DNA from 4 places in the Trichococcus shcherbakoviae genome. Region 1 is predicted to be linked to each of the others. Evidence: riboswitches for the same ligand, from Rfam matches in the RefSeq annotation. Region 1 holds a riboswitch; each other region holds the start of a gene.
What was found. A riboswitch is a leader RNA that binds a small molecule or an ion and turns the genes downstream of it on or off. The one in region 1 is predicted to bind thiamine pyrophosphate.
Positions count from the first base shown of each region.

Region 2: linked by a shared signal. The riboswitch ahead of thiM (hydroxyethylthiazole kinase) and the one ahead of thiT (energy-coupled thiamine transporter ThiT) in region 1 are both predicted to bind thiamine pyrophosphate.
Region 3: linked by a shared signal. The riboswitch ahead of tenA (thiaminase II) and the one ahead of thiT (energy-coupled thiamine transporter ThiT) in region 1 are both predicted to bind thiamine pyrophosphate.
Region 4: linked by a shared signal. The riboswitch ahead of thiW (energy coupling factor transporter S component ThiW) and the one ahead of thiT (energy-coupled thiamine transporter ThiT) in region 1 are both predicted to bind thiamine pyrophosphate.

Region 1 is NZ_OY762653.1:609,661-614,083, forward strand. It holds gene ACKPBX_RS02880 (zinc ribbon domain-containing protein YjdM) at 238-576, shown strand; gene ACKPBX_RS02885 (NAD-dependent epimerase/dehydratase family protein) at 1,213-1,998, shown strand; gene ACKPBX_RS02890 (hypothetical protein) at 2,143-2,460, shown strand; TPP riboswitch at 2,575-2,675, shown strand; gene thiT (energy-coupled thiamine transporter ThiT) at 2,732-3,307, shown strand; gene ACKPBX_RS02900 (YitT family protein) at 3,460-4,326, opposite strand.
Region 2 is NZ_OY762653.1:1,680,306-1,684,728, reverse strand. It holds gene thiD (bifunctional hydroxymethylpyrimidine kinase/phosphomethylpyrimidine kinase) at 1-764, opposite strand, end outside; gene ACKPBX_RS08045 (HAD family hydrolase) at 773-1,414, opposite strand; gene thiE (thiamine phosphate synthase) at 1,411-2,052, opposite strand; gene thiM (hydroxyethylthiazole kinase) at 2,039-2,863, opposite strand; TPP riboswitch at 2,943-3,049, opposite strand; gene ACKPBX_RS08030 (prolyl oligopeptidase family serine peptidase) at 3,103-4,423, opposite strand, start outside.
Region 3 is NZ_OY762653.1:1,742,647-1,747,069, forward strand. It holds gene srlE (PTS glucitol/sorbitol transporter subunit IIB) at 1-448, shown strand, start outside; gene ACKPBX_RS08350 (PTS glucitol/sorbitol transporter subunit IIA) at 521-889, shown strand; gene ACKPBX_RS08355 (transaldolase family protein) at 896-1,558, shown strand; TPP riboswitch at 1,654-1,780, shown strand; gene tenA (thiaminase II) at 1,928-2,602, shown strand; gene ACKPBX_RS08365 (ECF transporter S component) at 2,638-3,216, shown strand; gene ACKPBX_RS08370 (ABC transporter ATP-binding protein) at 3,231-4,423, shown strand, end outside.
Region 4 is NZ_OY762653.1:1,981,437-1,985,859, reverse strand. It holds gene nagA (N-acetylglucosamine-6-phosphate deacetylase) at 1-912, opposite strand, end outside; gene ACKPBX_RS09530 (MurR/RpiR family transcriptional regulator) at 981-1,796, opposite strand; gene thiW (energy coupling factor transporter S component ThiW) at 2,094-2,585, opposite strand; TPP riboswitch at 2,717-2,818, opposite strand; TPP riboswitch at 2,881-2,983, opposite strand; gene ACKPBX_RS09520 (zinc-binding dehydrogenase) at 3,020-4,003, opposite strand; gene ACKPBX_RS09515 (DUF5131 family protein) at 4,028-4,423, opposite strand, start outside.

The DNA.
Region 1 (4,423 bases):
CCATGTCCTGGTTGTCCGATTCTTTTCGGTTATCGGACAACCTCAGCCTACAACACATACGGAGCCTTCCGGAGCCGTTATCTTTCTTCTTATTGGTTATTATTCTTATATTGTCCAGATTCTATTGTCAACAAGGCGAAAATGTGGCAGTATATAAGCATCTTCCGCCTGTGAAAAAGGCCGGAAATGAAAAGTCAGAAGACAACTAATCAAAACAACGGAGGAATAAAAATCATGATGGAATTACCTAATTGCCCGAAATGCGGCTCCACTTACACTTACGAAGACGGTGCGATGCTGGTCTGCCCCGAATGCGCGCACGAATGGAGCGCGGATGCTGCTGAGGCAGCAAATGAAGATCAATTGATCGTCAAGGACGCGAACGGCAACCTGTTGCAGGACGGCGACACTGTTACGGTCATCAAGGACCTGAAAGTCAAAGGCAGCTCAAGTGCCTTGAAAGTCGGAACAAAAGTCAAAGGCATCCGCTTGGTTGAAGGCGACCACAACATCGACTGCAAAATCGACGGCTTTGGCGCTATGAAGCTGAAATCCGAGTTCGTCAAAAAAGCATAATCCCGATTCGAAAAAACTGGCGAGGCACCCGAAAGGGAACCTCGCCAGTTTTTCTATTTTCACATTTGATCGGGTGATACGTTACCATTCTATCCGGCCTCACGCCTTTCATCTGTACGATGGCTGTCACCCCTGACAGCTAGGAGATATGCGTCGGATCACCGTTCCTTTCCGTTGTGTCTTGTTTTGAGAAAGTTTGATAATGATCACCCCCGTTTTAATGCTCATGTTCAGGATGATAAGCCCCGCTGATCCCAGTCAGGACCAACAAAAAAACACATGCGGAAGCACGTGCTCTGTCGGGCAAAAGAATGAATGGGAAAATTGTTGCACAACAGATCCGCACTGACCTTGAGAAGCGCGCATTTGCATATTCAACAAGTCCATCCGACTCACCCCTTCGTTTTCGATTGAAAAGTATCTTGCCCTTGCCTATCATCTTACCCCTATTATACTAAGTTAGTTCCCCGGGCTTAATTAATTTACCCATTCCTTACAGAAATATAACATTCCCCTTTTGACTGAGTAATCACCGTTTTTGTAAGGGCTATCCTTTGACATTTTACGGCGGCTTGCATACAGTTAAAGCAAAGTCACTCACTATTGTAACTGCACAGAAACAAGGGGGTACCGATAATGACGACGATAATGATCACCGGCGCAAGCGGTAATATAGGAAGAGTTTTGGTGGATCACCTGAAGAAGAGCTACGAACTGACCTTGGTGGATGTCCATTTCCATGACGTCGAGCCGGCCCTTTTGGAGGGTACCATCGTCAAAGAATTGGACCTCACTGTCGTCGGCAACTGGGATGGCCTGCTCGAAGGGATCGATTACGTCATCCATCTGGCCGGAAACCCTTCACCCGATGCCGTTTTCGACGATGCGCTGATCGGGTTGAACTACAAGATGCCCTACTACCTGTTCAAGGAATCATCCAAGTACGAGAACTTTGTCAAGCGCATCATCTTCGCCAGCTCTATCCATGCTGTCAGCGCCTACCCGAAAAATGTGCAGGTTCCGGTCGATGCACCGGTCCGCCCCGGCGACCTTTACGGCGTTTCGAAAGTCTATCTGGAGGGTTTGGCCAGCCATTTCGCCTTTACCAAAGGCCAGGAATCGATCGGCATCCGCATCGGCAACTTCAATGAAAATATCGACGACCCGATCACCGATGAAGCAGGTTTGTCCGAATACCTGTCTCCAAGGGATTTTTGCCACTTGGTCGACTGCGCCCTGAAAGCGAAGCTTGTTGAGCCATTCTTGTTGGTGAACGGACTTTCCGACAATCGTTTCCCGCGCCTGGACATCTCACAGGCGCGCACCGCCATCGGTTATCGGCCGACAGATGATGCCTTTGTGCTGAAGGGTTTCTTTAAGGATGATAACGGCGATCCCGTTGAACTATCCGAAGAGCATTGAGCCGTCGATTTATGAACAATTTTCCGTTTTTGCACGGTTTCGCCTGCATCCGCCTCCAATAGCTATTGAAGAGCCATAAACGAACTGATATGATGTTCTTTGGAGACAAAAGATGTTTCAGATAGACGGAAGGATGTACAACAAATGGCGAAAAAGAACAAAGGCAATCAGATCCAGCGCAAAAATGTGACCCCAACAATACCGGAACTGCATAAAAATAAACAAGCAGCGGCAAAGAAAAATCTGCCGGTGGATGAAGATCCAACATTGCAAAATTCCTTTACTTACACGATGTACGGTATGCTTATAGGCGCTTCAATCGGCTACTTCGCGGGCAACCTGACGATCGGCTTCGGTATCGGCACAATAATCGGTGGCCTAATCGATTCCTACCTGAATACCCAGAAGAAAAAGAAACGCGAAGCCATCCTGAAGGCACAGGCAGAAAAAGAACTGAAATAGGTAGTTTTGCACAAAAGATTGTTCAGGCCGCCGTTTTTTCGGACGTGCCTTTGTGCAGCGTGAATCTTGCATAACGAAATAAACTGTAGTAAAGTTAGCTGTAACTAAATAAACCGTTTCACAAAGGGGTGCCTTCATGGCTGAGATTGAACTTAGATTCTGACCCTTCGAACCTGTTCGTTAGCACGAGCGTAGGGATTGTGATTGAGAATTGAAATTCATTCTCCTCCTTTGTTGATGGTGTATTATGCCCAAAAAGGAGGAGTTTTTTATGTCAAAAAATCTGAACATCTGGATTGAAGGGACCATCATCGCGGCTTTAGCGACAGTGTTGTCTTTGATCCCTTTCAATATCGGCCCTAGTTTTTCCGTAACGGTAGGAGCGCCGGTCATGATTCTTTATTGCCTGCGCCGCGGTCTGGTTCCCGGTTTCTTCGCCAGTTTCCTGTGGGGTGTGCTGCACATCCTGATCGGGACTGCATACATCCTGACACCGCTGCAAGGATTCATCGAATACTTCATCGCCTTCGGTTTCACCGGTTTGGCCGGCCTGTTCACGCCTAAAGTCCAACAAGCAATCGCTGATCAAAACCAAAAGTCATTGGTGTGGCAAGTCATTTTGGGCACCATCGTCGGCACGGTCGGCCGCTACTTCTGGCACACAATCGCCGGCTACTATTTCTGGGGATCCTACGCCCCTGAAGGCTGGAGCGCATGGTTCTACTCGATTACGCTGAACGGCGCCAGCGCATTGGCGACCGGCGCATTCACGATTATGGTACTGGCCGTCATCGCGAGGACCAACCCGCAATTGTTCGTACCGAAAAAATCGGCGCGCGGGTACTGAGCGGCTGCCGACCAATTAGTTATTAACGGGGTGCGTCGGCTGTTTAGCTTAAATCACTAAAGGAACTGTCGACGAACCAATTTTAGTCGTGTAATAAAAATCAACAAAGCAGAGGCAGCCTCCATTTTCGAGGCTGCCCCTGCTTTATTTTATTATTCTACAAGCCCGGATTGGCGTTCCAGTGTGAAACCCTTCCCGGCAACCTCATGCACCTGACCGATGATCACGAAAGCAAAAGGATCAATATCGTTGACCAAGGCGTTGATGGCGGACAGTTTACGCTGCTCGATGACGCACAGCACCGCTTGCTGCTGCGCCCCCTCGAAAGCCGTTTCGATATTCACCAGCGTCAGACCGACGTCCTGCACATACAGCAACGCTTCTTTGATTTCCTCAAACTTTTTGGAAATGATGAAAAGCTGCATCTTATTTGTCCCGGTTACCATAACTTTATTGATGACGATGGACGTCAGGAACACCATGATGAGCCCGTAAAGGATCTGTTCCATGCTGGAAAAGAACGCCTGGATCAGTAAAAAAATGACGTCGAACGTGTACATCCCGACCGCAACCGGAATGCGGAAATGCTTGTTCAGAAGCAACGGCGGAATATCCATCCCACCTGTTGAAGCACCGACCTTAAAAACAAGCCCGACACCCAACCCGCAGAGGATCCCTGCATAGATTGCCGAAAGCAAAATATCATCGGTCATGTCCTGCAAAGTGGGTATTGTCCGGAAAAAAGTCAAAAAAGTCGGAAAAATGATTGTACTCAGAATCGTCGTCAAGGCGAACTTCTTGCCCAACAAGGCGGCCCCAACGAAAAACATGAAGCCGTTGAATATCAGCACGACCGAGGAAATGTTCAATCCGAAGAAATGATTCAAAATAATGGCAAGCCCCGTCGATCCCCCAGCAATCAGATTTTTCGGCAAAATGAACGCCGCAATCGCAAATGCGACAATAACGTTTCCAGCAATGACTGCAACTATCGGTTTTAATGTATGTAAAAGCTTCAAACAAGCCCCTCCTTTATTTAGGATAACCTTCAGTAAAAAGATATCCACGACATTATAACAGATATATGCTGGATGGAAAGCGTAGTAGCACATTTTA
Region 2 (4,423 bases), 1.1 Mb from region 1:
TGATTGAGTGGGCCGCTGCCCTTGCCCAGATCCAGTCCGTCACGGAGCGCGCCGGTGATGTAGGCTTTGGCTTGGCGGATGCTCTCTTCCATTCCGTGGCCTAAAGCCAGATTCGCTGCGATGGCTGAGGAAAGCGTGCAGCCGGTGCCATGCGTATTCGGGTTTTCGATCCGTTCCGACTCGAACCAACTGACTTTTCCGTCCATAAATAGCAGATCGTCGGCGCTGTCCTTGAGATGGCCGCCTTTCAGGAGCACACTGGTTCCTGCTGCTGAAGCGATACGGTCCGCTGCAGCCAGCATATCCGCCTTCGTCTCGATCTTGACACCGCTCAGCACCTCTCCTTCCGGCACATTGGGGGTGATCACATCAGCCAACGGCAACAACAGCGTCCGCAAAGCTTGGCTGGCATCGTCCTGCATCAGGCTGCTGCCGCTAGTGGCCACCATGACCGGATCCACGACGATATTCTCCGCTTTGTATTCGACCAGCTTCTCCGCGATGACTTTGATGATTGCGGCGTTCGACACCATGCCGATCTTCACCGCATCCGGCCGGATATCCTTGAAGACGCAATCCAGCTGCTGCGCCACAAATTCAGGCGTCACCTCCATGATTCCGGCAACCCCCGTCGTGTTCTGTGCCGTCAGCGCTGTGATCACGCTCATCCCATAGACTTTATGCGCCATCATCGTCTTCAGGTCCGCTTGGATCCCCGCTCCGCCGCTGCTGTCCGAACCGGCGATCGTCAATACTGTTTTCATATTTTTGCTCATCCTTTCCAATCCGAAAATGAATAGATGTACTGCTCCGTCAATGCTTCGATGCGCTCCCTATATTGTGCGGCACTCTCATCATAGACGCCGACCACCCGGAATCCGGCTGCTGTTGCCGTTTCGATGGCATGCAGGGCGTCCTCAAAGATGACGGTCTTCGTGAGGGGAGCCCCAAGCTGTTCGAACGCCCGCTGAAAAATGAGCGGATTGTCTTTGCCCGTCTTTACTTCACTGCTGGTCAGAATGGTACTGAAGTATTCCCTGATGCCCAAACGTTCCAAGGCGCTCTCGGCCAAATTTCTTTCGGTCGCGGTGGCGATGCACATTTTCACATTCTTATCCTGCAACGTCTGCAGATATTCCGCTACGCCGGCTTTAAGCGGGACTTCATAACGGTAAAGATCGGCAATCAGCGTTTCAATTTCCCCAATGATTGTCTCTTCATCTTCGTGCAATCCGTAGGCCGCTCGAAAATGTTGTGCGGTTTGCTGCAGGCTCATCGTCTTCAACGCATCCTGCAGACCCGAAGCCGGCTGCACCTTTTTCTGAAGCAAATAATTTTCTCCCAATCCTTGCCAAATCGGCATGGAATCCAGCAACGTCCCGTCCAGATCGAAGATGGCTGCTTCCAGTTTCATGGTTGCACCATCGCTTCGGCTAACGGGCGAAGCCTCTTCACTGCCGCGGTAATGTCAGGCTGCGCAAAGATGGCGGATACGACGGCAACCCCGTCGATGCCGCTGCCCTTCAGCTTGAGGATGTTCCCTTCAGCAATGCCTCCGATCCCCACAACGGGTATGCTCACCGCCTGGCAGATCTGCTGCAGCGTTTCGATCGACAGCGTGTCGACATCCAGCTTCGTCGCTGTCCCGTAGATGGCACCGACACCCAGATAATCGGCCCCGTTCCGTTCCGCCGTCAGCGCCTCTTCGACGGAATGGGCAGAAACGCCCAGTATTTTCCCCTCGCCGATCCGGCTGCGGACGTCTCCCGCCTGCATATCGCTCTGCCCCACATGAACGCCGTCCGCATCCAGCGTCAAGGCTACATCGACCGCATCATTGATGATGAAAGGAACGCGGTGGCGTTTGGCCACGGCCTGCAGTTCCTTGCCAAGGGATACAAAGGCATCGAAATCCAATTCCTTCTCGCGTAATTGCACGACGGTAACGCCCGCCTGGATGGCTTCTTCAAGTTGTTCCGCCAAGGACGCGTTCCCCAGCCATTGGCGATCGGTCACCGCATAAAGCAGCAAATCGTTCTTATCTAGTCTCAATTTTAGCGCCCCCTTCCAGTTTTTCTGCCGACATCTTGCTGATTTCATCGATGATGTAGCTGCGGTAGGATGACGTCCCTGCAGCATTGCGGATCATCCTTTCGTAAGCCAGCTCGCCGCTGACTCCCATCAGGCATACCGCTGCCGCCGTGGCATACAGCAACTGCTCCGGGTTGGCTCCGCAATAGGCAGCAATCACTGCCGACAGCATGCAGCCGGTTCCGGACACCTTCGCCATCTGCGGATGCCCGTTGCGGATGATGTAGGCTTTGTCCCGGTCCGCAACGATGTCGATCGCTCCGGTGATCGCGACGACCGCATCATTCCGGTCGGCCAATCGTTTGGCGAACGCGACCGTTGCCTCGAGCGTCTCCTCGGTCACGGCATCGCTGATGTCGGCATCGACGCCTTTCGTTGTGCCGCTGCCGGCATGGATCGTCTTCATTTCCGAAATGTTCCCTTTGATCACGGTGAAGGCAATGTCCTCCAGCAGTCTGAGTGTCGTTTCGGTCCTGAAAGAGGATGCCCCCGCGCCGACCGGATCCAAAACGACAGGATGGGAGAGCGCGTTAGCTTGGCGCCCTGCCAGCAGCATGGACTCCACGGCTCTGCTGTTCAGTGTTCCGATGTTCAGATTCAGGGCGGTGCAAATGCTTGTGATGTCCGCGACTTCCTCGGGGGCATCCGCCATGATCGGGGACCCTCCGGCAGCCAAGAGGACATTCGCGACATCATTGACGGTGACATAATTGGTGATGCAATGGACCAGCGGCGTCTGTCGCTGTACATTTTCGAATAGCGTTTTGAACATGGGGTACCTCCAAATAGTTTGTTTGATGCGACGACAAAAAAAGCGGGAAATGTCCGAATAGGCATTTCCCGCTGAATAGAATCATTCAATGTTATTTCCCTACGTTGGCATTATCCAAATCAGGTAATAGGTCGAAGTTGATTACTTCCTCTCAGCCTGCTGACACAAGCTCCCTTTTTTCGTATGCAGTTATGTCATCATCTTAGCATATGCGCCATCCTTATTCAAGGATGATTTTTTTATTTCGATTGATCGTTCAACCACTCAAAAATATTTGTATAAGTAGTTTCGCCGACTGTCGCTGCCGCCGCGCCGCCTCCGGTAGCGTTGCTTGCTTCGAAGCCGAACGTTTCAGCGTCAGTCGAAGCAATGATAGCAGCTTTATCCTGGACACCAGTTACCTGGTTATTGAACAAGTAGATCCAGGAGAAATGACCTAGGTAAGTAGTGCCTAGGCTGTCCGTTCCTTCAACCGTTTCAAAGTAGGAAACCCAAGTGTTTTCCGCTCCCGCCTGGATAAGTGCCTGGTAAGTCGGCAACAGATAGTTCATAGGCACGACAACCGGATCATCCGCAGATTGGACCAACCAAATCGGCAAGTCTTTGATCGCCTGGATTTTTTCTTCTGTAAACCAAACTTGATCTGTCTTCACAAAACTCGATGTTCCGGTAGCTTCATCATTCGTTTTCACGTAGGTGCCGTCGCTGTTCCGCTCATATTCATAATAAGCATACGCCTCGCAGACGGGATAAGCCGCTGCAAAATAGGCAGGGTATTGGATGACCATGTTCATGGTCATGTAGCCGCCGTTCGAGCAACCTCCCAGATAGATGCGGTCGGTATCGACATCCGGATGCGCAGCGACATAATCATTGATCGTATCCATCAAGATTTCCGTGTATCGGGAGATGCCGCTGCCGTTCCCGTTCGTTCCATCCCCTTCATCCATCCAATAGGTAGGCGCTTGGACAGCCAGAACATACGCACCGGCCACGTCATCGGTTTGGAAATAGGACTGGATCTCCTCTTTTGCCAATGCGGACACTTCATTTCCAAGGATGGCGATGTCGGGATCTGTTCCGCCTTCCCCTTGGCCGTGCAGCCAGATGACCAACGGATTCGCTTCCCCTTCGGCAAGTCCTTCCGGTTCATAGGCAGCTGTCGAAAGCGTCAATTCCTCTTCTTGATCCGTCATCGGATTCACGTAGGTGCCACTGAAAGTCCCTCTCGCCGTGAACAAATCGGTATCCGGGGAGATGCGGTTGTTTGCGGCATCCTCCGTGATGCTCAAAGAGTAGTCCTCATCCTCGATCGTGATCGAAGGCGCAGCGATTGCGACCTCATAAGCTGGGGACCATTCATTCATCGATGTCGTCGTATTGTAGGTGAACGGAGATCCGATCACGCTGAACGTCGCATCATTGAAGCCGGTCTCCATATCGATCGCGATGAAGTTTGAATTTTCCTGCGGATTCCCGTTCTCATCGGATGTGTAGACGTCCGTAACCGTGCGTTTCGCCCCGGCTGTCATGACCTGCCAGCCACTAGGATCGACACTG
Region 3 (4,423 bases), 1.1 Mb from region 1:
GCAGACAGTCTTGCAGACAATCATCCCGTTCATGGCCTTTGTAGCGATGCTGATCGGTATTATCCAAGGCAGCGGAATCGGCAATCTGTTCGCGAAAATGATGATTCCATTGGCAGGTAATGTCTGGGGCTTGATGGTCATTGGGTTCATCTGCTCCTTGCCGATCCTTTCTCCGCTATTGGGACCTGGTGCTGTAATCGCGCAAGTTATCGGAACATTAATCGGTGTTGAAATCGGCAAAGGCAATATCGAACCAAGCTTAGCTTTACCGGCTTTGTTCGCCATCAACACACAAAATGCTTGCGATTTCATTCCAGTCGGGTTAGGCTTGCAAGAAGCAGAAGCCAAAACAGTAGAAGTCGGCGTACCATCCGTTCTTTATTCTCGATTCCTGAACGGTGTGCCCCGCGTATTCGTCGCTTGGTTAGCAAGCTTCGGACTATATTAAAAAAGAAGAAAAGCGGGACAAGCCCGCTTTGCCTCGTAAATAAAAAGTAATAATCGGAAAAGGTGAAGAAAAATGTCAATTTATTCAACGGTAGTCACAGAAATCGGACCTAACGCTAAGGAGTTTTTAGCTGAGGATATGATGGTATTGTTCGGAGACGATGCTCCGGAAGCATTGCGGCCATATTGCTTCCTGATCGAACAAAATGCACTGGAGCAGGATATTCAACTAGGACACGCGTTGGTTATCGGCGACGATAGTTATCGCGTCACAGCAGTGGGTGATGTGGTCAACAAAAACCTCAGGGATCTGGGGCACATCACCATTAACTTCAGCGGAGAAACAGTCGCTGAATTGGCAGGCTCGCTGTATGTTGAACACAAAACAGTGAACGAAATCGCGGAAGGCACCATCATCAAAATCACTGAAACTGTGGGGTAGTAGCGTATGTACATAGATTCGAACGACATCAAAGCAATCGGAAGTTTTTTGAAAAGCGGATTTCTGAAAGGAGTCACCACCAACCCGACGATTTTGTCGACTGGTTCCGGCAGTCGCTTCAAACAATTACAAGATTTATTGGCTTTGGAGCCGACGGAACTTTTTGTACAATTGCTGGGTACGACTTCTGAAGAAATGTTTGCCGATTATGAAGCAATAAAGACATTTGATGCAAATCACCGACTTTCGATAAAGATTCCCGTTACACAAGCAGGCTTGGAAACAATCAAAAAAGTGAAAGAGGACGATCCGGAAAGAGCGATCCTGGGGACACTGATCTATTCTGCGGACCAGGGGATCCTGGCCGCCGCAGCCGGATGCGATTATCTGGCACCGTATGTGAACAGGATGCTGAACAATGCGATCGATCCCTTCAAGGCGATCCGTTCCATGCGGACGTTCATCGATGCCAGAGGCTACAAGACCAAAATCATGGCAGCGAGCTTCAAAAATTCCCAACAAGTCATCGATTCTTTGGAGTCGGGCGCGCATACTGCCACGATCCCTCCGGATGTCCTGAATAACATGATGAACAAGGATTTGGCGCTGCAGGCATTGCAGGTTTTTGAAGCAGACGGACAAGCGTTGTTGGCTGCATATGGTGAATAAATACAAGAAACGGTAACGTTTCGTGCAACAGAACGAGTTGACTTCCGGAAAAATTATGATACGATTAGAACAATAGCAAATGAACTGAATATTCTTTTTACCACTAGGGGTGCTTTACCGGCGGATGACTGTCCGCCAAAAAGCTGAGATCGAAGTAGGACTTCGAGACCCTTAGAACCTGATCTGGTTTGTACCAGCGTAGGGAAGTGGCAGCCTCTTTTGGCTAAGTAAGTCCCTATTGCATAAGGAACATACAACCACTTTTTTCCGTTGGGAAGAGAGTGGTTTTTTTGTTTGCAAAAATCAAGAGCGGCCGTTCGGATAAGTCGGGACCCTTGCGGAGCGCTCACAGCATATGGAGGGAAAGCAATGACATTTTCAGCACAAATCCGCCAAGCGGTAGAACCGATCTGGGCAGCCAGCATGGAGCATCCGTTTGTGAAAGGGATCGGGGACGGCACCTTGCCGTTGGAGAATTTCCGTTTTTACATCCAGCAGGATTCCTATTACCTGACGCGCTTCGCCAAAATTTTGGCGCTCGGCGCAGCCAAAGCACCGGATATTGCGACGACCAACCAGTTCGCCGACTTCGCGAAGCATACGTACAGCGCCGAAATCGGCCTGCATGAACAATTTTCGAAAAGGCTGGGCATCACCGCGGAAGAAAAAGAGTGTTTCAAACCCGCGCCCACAACATACGCCTACACGTCCCATCTCTATCATGCCGGCCACTCGGGGCATTTGGGGGATGTGATCGCCGCCGTTCTGCCTTGCTACTGGCTTTATGCCGAAATCGGCGACGCCTTCATTGACGCGGCACCTGAAGAACCGATCTATCAGGAATGGATCGCTACCTATGGCGGGAAGGATTTTCAGGACCGGGTGGATGAACAGATTGCGCATCTGGATAAGATCGCTACATCTGCAACCGAAGCGGACCGTGAAAGGATGAAAGAACATTTCATCATCAGCAGCCAGTACGAATACGCATTTTGGGAAATGGCCTATCGCATGGAAACATGGCCGGTACCGTTGGAGAACTGAGCGACAAAATCAAACGCAAAGAGGAGACAGAGAAAATGAAAAAAGAATTGAAGCTTACAGATATTTTGGTGACGATCGTCATCGCCATCGCTTTCGGGATCGTCTACATCCTGTGGGGAACGGTTTATTACGCGGTGCAGCCGTTGGGTCTGCATCTTGATCAGCTGCTGTACGGCATGTGGTTCATCGCCGGTACCTTCGCCTATTTCATCATCCGCAAACCGGGTGTGGCGCTGTTGGCGGAAATCGCTGCGGCTTCAGGTGAATTCCTTTTGGGGTCGCCATGGGGTCTGACCGTCTTGCTTTCCGGCGTGGTGCAAGGATTGTTTGCGGAATTAGTGTTCATGGCCTTCCGTTACAAACGTTTTGACCTGAAGGTTGCCGCTTTGGCAGCTTCGGCATCTTGCGTGGGTTCGCTAGTGGTGGATGCGTTGAACGGGCAGATTGCTGAGTTGGCTGCTTGGAACTTGGCGCTGTATTTGTTGGCCCGTTTTGCCGGCTCGATTTTCTTTGCCGGGGTGCTGGCCTACTACTTGGCGGAAGTCCTGGAGGATACCGGCGTGACGAACCTTGTCCGTCCGCTTTCGACTGAAGATTTCACAGATATGGATTAAGGAGGATGGCGGAAATGGAGCAGCGAGCGTATGTGGAAAAGCTGAAGTTGAAGTTTCCCGGCGACGCCGATTTGTTGTTCAAGGACCTTTCCTTTTCGGTGGCTGAAGGCGAAAAAGTGCTGCTTTTGGGGCCGTCCGGCTGCGGCAAATCCACGCTGCTGCAGGTGTTGAGCGGGCTGATTCCGCAATCGATCGAAGTGCCGATGAAGGCCGAAAAGCTCGTGACGCCGGCTTCCTGGGGCTATGTTTTTCAGGACCCGGACAGCCAATTCTGCATGCCCTATGTCGATGAAGAACTCGCTTTTGTGCTCGAAAATCTGGCGGTTCCGCGCGAAGAGATGGCTGCCAAAATAGACTTTGCGCTCCGGCAAGTGGGTTTGGAGCTGGCGGACAGCCATATCCCCATCGAAAGCCTTTCCGGAGGGATGAAGCAACGGCTGGCGATCGCCTCGGTATTGGTGTTGGATCCGGAAGTGCTCTTTTTGGATGAGCCCTCCGCCATGCTGGATCCGGAAGGAACGGAAGCGATCTGGGAGGTCCTGCAGGATGTCTGCAAGGACAAAACGGTCATCATTGTGGAACACAAAATCGATCATGTGCTGGCATTCGCCGAACGGCTCGTGTTGTTCGATGCATCCGGCCGCATCATCGCCGATGGACCGAACGAAGAAATCTTCTCGGCCCACAAGGACGAGATGAAGGAGCAGGGCATCTGGTTTCCGGGGGTGTGGGACCGGCATCTGGCAGAAACGCCGTTGCAACGGGAGCAAAAGTCCTTTAGATTGCAAAGCCCGCTGATGGAATTGCGTGATTTCAAAGGCTTCCGTAATGGGGAAATAAAGATTCAAGGAGCCGGGCTGGCGGCCTATCCGGGTGAATGGATCATCATCCGCGGCCAAAATGGAGCCGGGAAAAGTACTTTCCTGCATGCCGTCATGCAGTTCATCAAAACGAGCGGGGACTACGAGTTGGAGGGGAAACCGATCAAAAAAGTGAAAAAGCTGGCTGATCGGGTCGCTTTCGTTTTCCAGAATCCGGAGTACCAGTTCGTGGCGAATACGGTCCATGAAGAGATGGCCTATTCGCTGCGGCTGGACGGAAAGGGAAATTCGGATATCGAGAAGCTTGTGGAGGAATATCTGGAGCTTTTCCAATTGAGCGGGCAGCGGGAGAAAAATCCTTTCCAACTTTCGATGGGGCAAAAGCG
Region 4 (4,423 bases), 1.4 Mb from region 1:
TGCCAGATTTCCGCTTTCCAGACGGGCTTGTCCTTCTTTGACGATGACTTTCTGTCCGCCCAATTCACTGATGCCATCGCCCATCCCTTTGGCACGCATAGCATCGGTAATCAATTCGATACGGTCTGCGCCTTTTTGTTTGAAGGCGATCTTCACCATTTCCGGATTGATATGCAGGCCATCGACAATCATTTCCACGTAGATATTCTCCTCCAGGAACGCATGTCCGGTTACACCCGGCTCACGGTGATGAAGTCCCCTTTGCGCATTAAAGAGATGGGTGATGTGTGTTGCTTCGGATTGTTGCAATTGGCTTCGAACCGCATTTGAATGCCCTACCGAAAGCACGATGCGGCTATCTAGGCAATACTTTTCGAAGTCAGTCGCATCACTCGTCTCCGGCGCATAAGTGACCAACCGGATCAAGCCTCCGCTCAAGTCCTGCCACTTGCGCATTAGGGCAGCATCCGGCAGTTTGATGTGTTCTTCCGGTTGCGCTCCCTTAAATACTGCGGAAATGAATGGCCCTTCGAGGTGGATGCCTTGGATGACCGGATTTTTTTCCGCGGCCTTGCGGATGCCGGTCAACGCCTTTTCGATATTTTCAGAAGATTGCGTCATCGTCGTCGGAAAATAACTGGTGATTCCTTCCCGGTGCATCGCCGCAATCATCCGATCGATGCCCTCCGCATCGCCGTCCATGTTGTCCACACCATAGCCGCCATGGCTGTGGATATCAATGAAGCCGGGCACCAGCCTGCTCTCAGATGCGTCGATCACTTCCTCGCCTGATTCAGGAACGTATTCCGACATCTTACCGACTGTGCTGATTTCTTTTCCAAACCGGACAAACCCATCGGCGATGACCGTTTCTCCCGTATACACTTCTGCATGGATGATTACTTTTTTCATTTGTCTTTCCCCTCTTTGATTATGACCTGAATTTTTTTCATGAAAACACAGGCTATGCGCGCCACTTGCTATTCCGTTTTTTTTGAATAACCCTGTACATTTGCTCTCGTCAGATCCATGTTGTATTGGAAATCCTTGTCCTGCAGCAGGAGTGTCGAAATCACATCGATCAGGTACACCATCCCGAACTGTGTATTGACGAACACCGTGTTGTTGACGAACCGCGAGTGGTAACCGAAGCAGGTGACATCCGCTAGCTTCGTCAGAGAACTGTTTTTGAAGCTGGTCAGCGCGATGATCTTCGCTTTTTTCTTTTTCGCGATTTCCAATGACGCAATCAACTCCGGCGTTTCCCCCGAATTGGAAATGGCGATCACCAATTCGTCTTCCTTGATGATCGAGCTGTTGATGATCATCAAGTGGGAGTCGGTGACCCCAGTGACATTCAAGCCCATCCGGATCAAGCGTTGCGCCAATTCAGCGGCCGTAAATCCGGAACTGCCGATGCCGTAAATCACGGTTTTTTTTGCATTTTTGATCCAATCGACAACCGTTTCGATTGCTTGATCCTCGATCATCTGATTGGTTTCATCGATGACTTGCGTATAGTAGCCATAAATATCATCATAGACGGTCGGCATTTCTTTCAATTGCTGGTTGCTTGTCACTGAGCGCAACGCAATCTTCATATCCACAAACCCATCGATGTTGATATGTTTGCAGAAACGGGTGATGCTGGACGTCGATGTATCCACCTTCGCCGCTAAATCCTTGATATTCATATTTTTGATGGAAGCTTTGTTCCGGAGAATGTAATCCGCGATTTTTTTCTCATTTGCGGAAAAAGCGGAATACTGGTTTTGGATTTCCTCGATGATTGTCATTGCTTGTTGCCTCCTGCTGTGCGCAAACGCCAAAAGCGAGGTACGCATTTTTGACTTCGCCTTTTCTCTACGCTGATAGAATAACACATGAAAATAGTTTTTTCAATTATTATTTAATGAAAATTATTTTCTTTCGCATTAATGTTAGTCGCCTGCTACCATGCTCACCCGTTTACCGGTGGAGAACAACGGAAATAATCGCCAGCTTCGATCAGCGGCTATATCTCGGAGAACGGCAAAAAAACAACCGGTTCACGTTCCGGTTGTTTCTTAGTTAATTTATATAACAGCCTTTTCTTACGTTCTGTTCCGGTCCAACACGCTTCTTTTTCCCATTTCCAGGATGATGAAATAAGCCATACCCGCTCCGATGGCGGAACTGATCGCGAAGCTCGGCAAAAAGAGCATCAATGCGGCTTCCATGCCCATAAAGAACTGCGCCAGCAAAGTGCTCGCCAACGACCCCAGGATTCCGGTGCCAATCCATTCACCCAGTGCCGCGTAACCGAGCTTTTGCGTTCTGGCATAAAACAGACCTGCACAAATAGCCCCGATCATGCTGCCCGGAAAGGCAAAGACGGTCCCTGTCCCCAACAAGTTGCGCAGCACGGAAACGCCGAAGGCCTGAAGGACGGCATATCCGGGTCCTAACCAGACAGCAGTCAATACGTTCAGCAGATGCTGCATCGGTGCTACCTTTGCAATGCCGATCGGGATGACAAAGATGCTGTTGCTGACTACCCCCATGGCGATGATCAAGGCAGTGGTGACTAATTTTTTTGTGTTCATAATGTTTTCCCCTTTTCAGTTTGAATGATTCCTTTTTAATCCTGACCTATGCGAGCCGTTCCCCCTCCTCCCTGAATTGAATGAAAATAAACAGACACCTCCCCTGAGATGTCTTGGATATACGTACGGATTCCAGACCAAGCTCAGTTCCCTCCGCCAGTACGAACTGGATCAGGTTTGAAGGGTTCCGACAGTGTCGGTCTCAGCGCAGTTGCGCACCCCTACTGAAATTAAAAAACGCTATATAATCTGATGCGAAAATCAGAAAATATAACGTTTTGATGTCTATTATGCGAATAGTCAAACGCCACATTCCCTACGCTAGTATGAACTAGATCAGGTACAAAGAGTTCCGACAGTGTCGGTCTCAGCGCTTACGCGCACCCCCAGTGTTTCTCATTAAATTCTAACCAATAACCTGTGGAAACGCAACCCTATTCTGAAGCTTCTTCTCGTCTTGCGCTCGGATCCAGCACGATGACTTTTCCGAAACTGTTCTGGCTCTGCAAAAAGGCATGGGCTTGGGCAACCTTTTCGAGCGTGAAAACCCTCTCCGGATCCACCGCAACGCCTTTCCCCTCAATGTAAGCCAGCAGTTCATTCAACTTTTCACCGGAAACTTCATTCGAATGGAAAGTAGTCAAGTAGCTGTTGTGCTTCAATTCCATGATGGGATCGAAATCCTCCAGAAACCATTTCCCGCCGAGTTGACCGGTGCTGCAGACAATGCCAGCTTCCCGTATATGGGAAAGGCTGTCCTTGATCGTCGCGGGCCCAATCAATTCCAGAATCTTGTCGAAAGTCTCCTCGGTATCCAAAATGCCGTTGCGATCTTCGACGTAGTCGGTGAAGCCGGCTTCCTTCAGTCTCTCGCCCTTTTCGGCTTTTCGTGTGCTTCCGTAAATCCTGATATCGGGGAATTGGGCTCTGATTAACTTGGCAAAGGCAACCCCCACACCGCTCGTTGCCCCCCGAACCAAAATCTGATCGGACGATTGGATCCGCAGATTCTTCATGGAACCGAAAGCCGTATAGTAGGTTTCCGGAATGGCAGCCAGTTGGGACCAAGGCAGATCGGTGTGGACGGGATAGATTTGGTCATTCGGCAACAAAGCATATTCCGCATAACTCCCGTCGAATGCTCTCCCCATTTCCCCCATGATCGACACCACTTTTTGACCGAGCGGCAATCTCTCTTCGTCGGTCGAACGTTCCACAATCCCTACACATTCAATCCCTAAAATGCGGGGAAACTTGACCGAAGGGGATTTCCCCTCTCGGGTAAAGATTTCCGAATGGTTGATGCCGAAGCCCATGACCTTCACGAGCGACCAGCCTTCCCGGATTTCCGGAAGAGGAACTTCCTCATGCACCAGTTTTTCCGGTCCACCCGCTTCATGCACTACGACTGCCTTCATTCTTCCACCCTCTGTCTTAATTTTTCATAATGATAACATGCAGCTGGGGCTGCCGGATTGCGTACCGCAAAATTTCTTGTAGGCACAGGAATCGCACAAAGTCACGGCGTCGGTTCGAAAAAGCGGCACCGATTCGCCCTGGGCAACTTCCGTCAGATGAACCGAAACCGCACGCCCTTCATAAAACAAGCCGGATTTCTTTGCTTGCTCCTGCTGCTTTCTTTTGTCCAAAATTTCATACTTCCGTCCGTTCTTCACAAAATGATTCCCGGTTTCGATGAACTCGAAGTTCACATTATTTATCACGCAGTCTTGGTGCATCCTCTGCACCCATTCATATTGGCATTCCCTTGCCCCGTCATAGTTTTCCCCGCCGACGATGACGCGTTCGATTTTTCCGGATGACAAATGCTTCGTCAA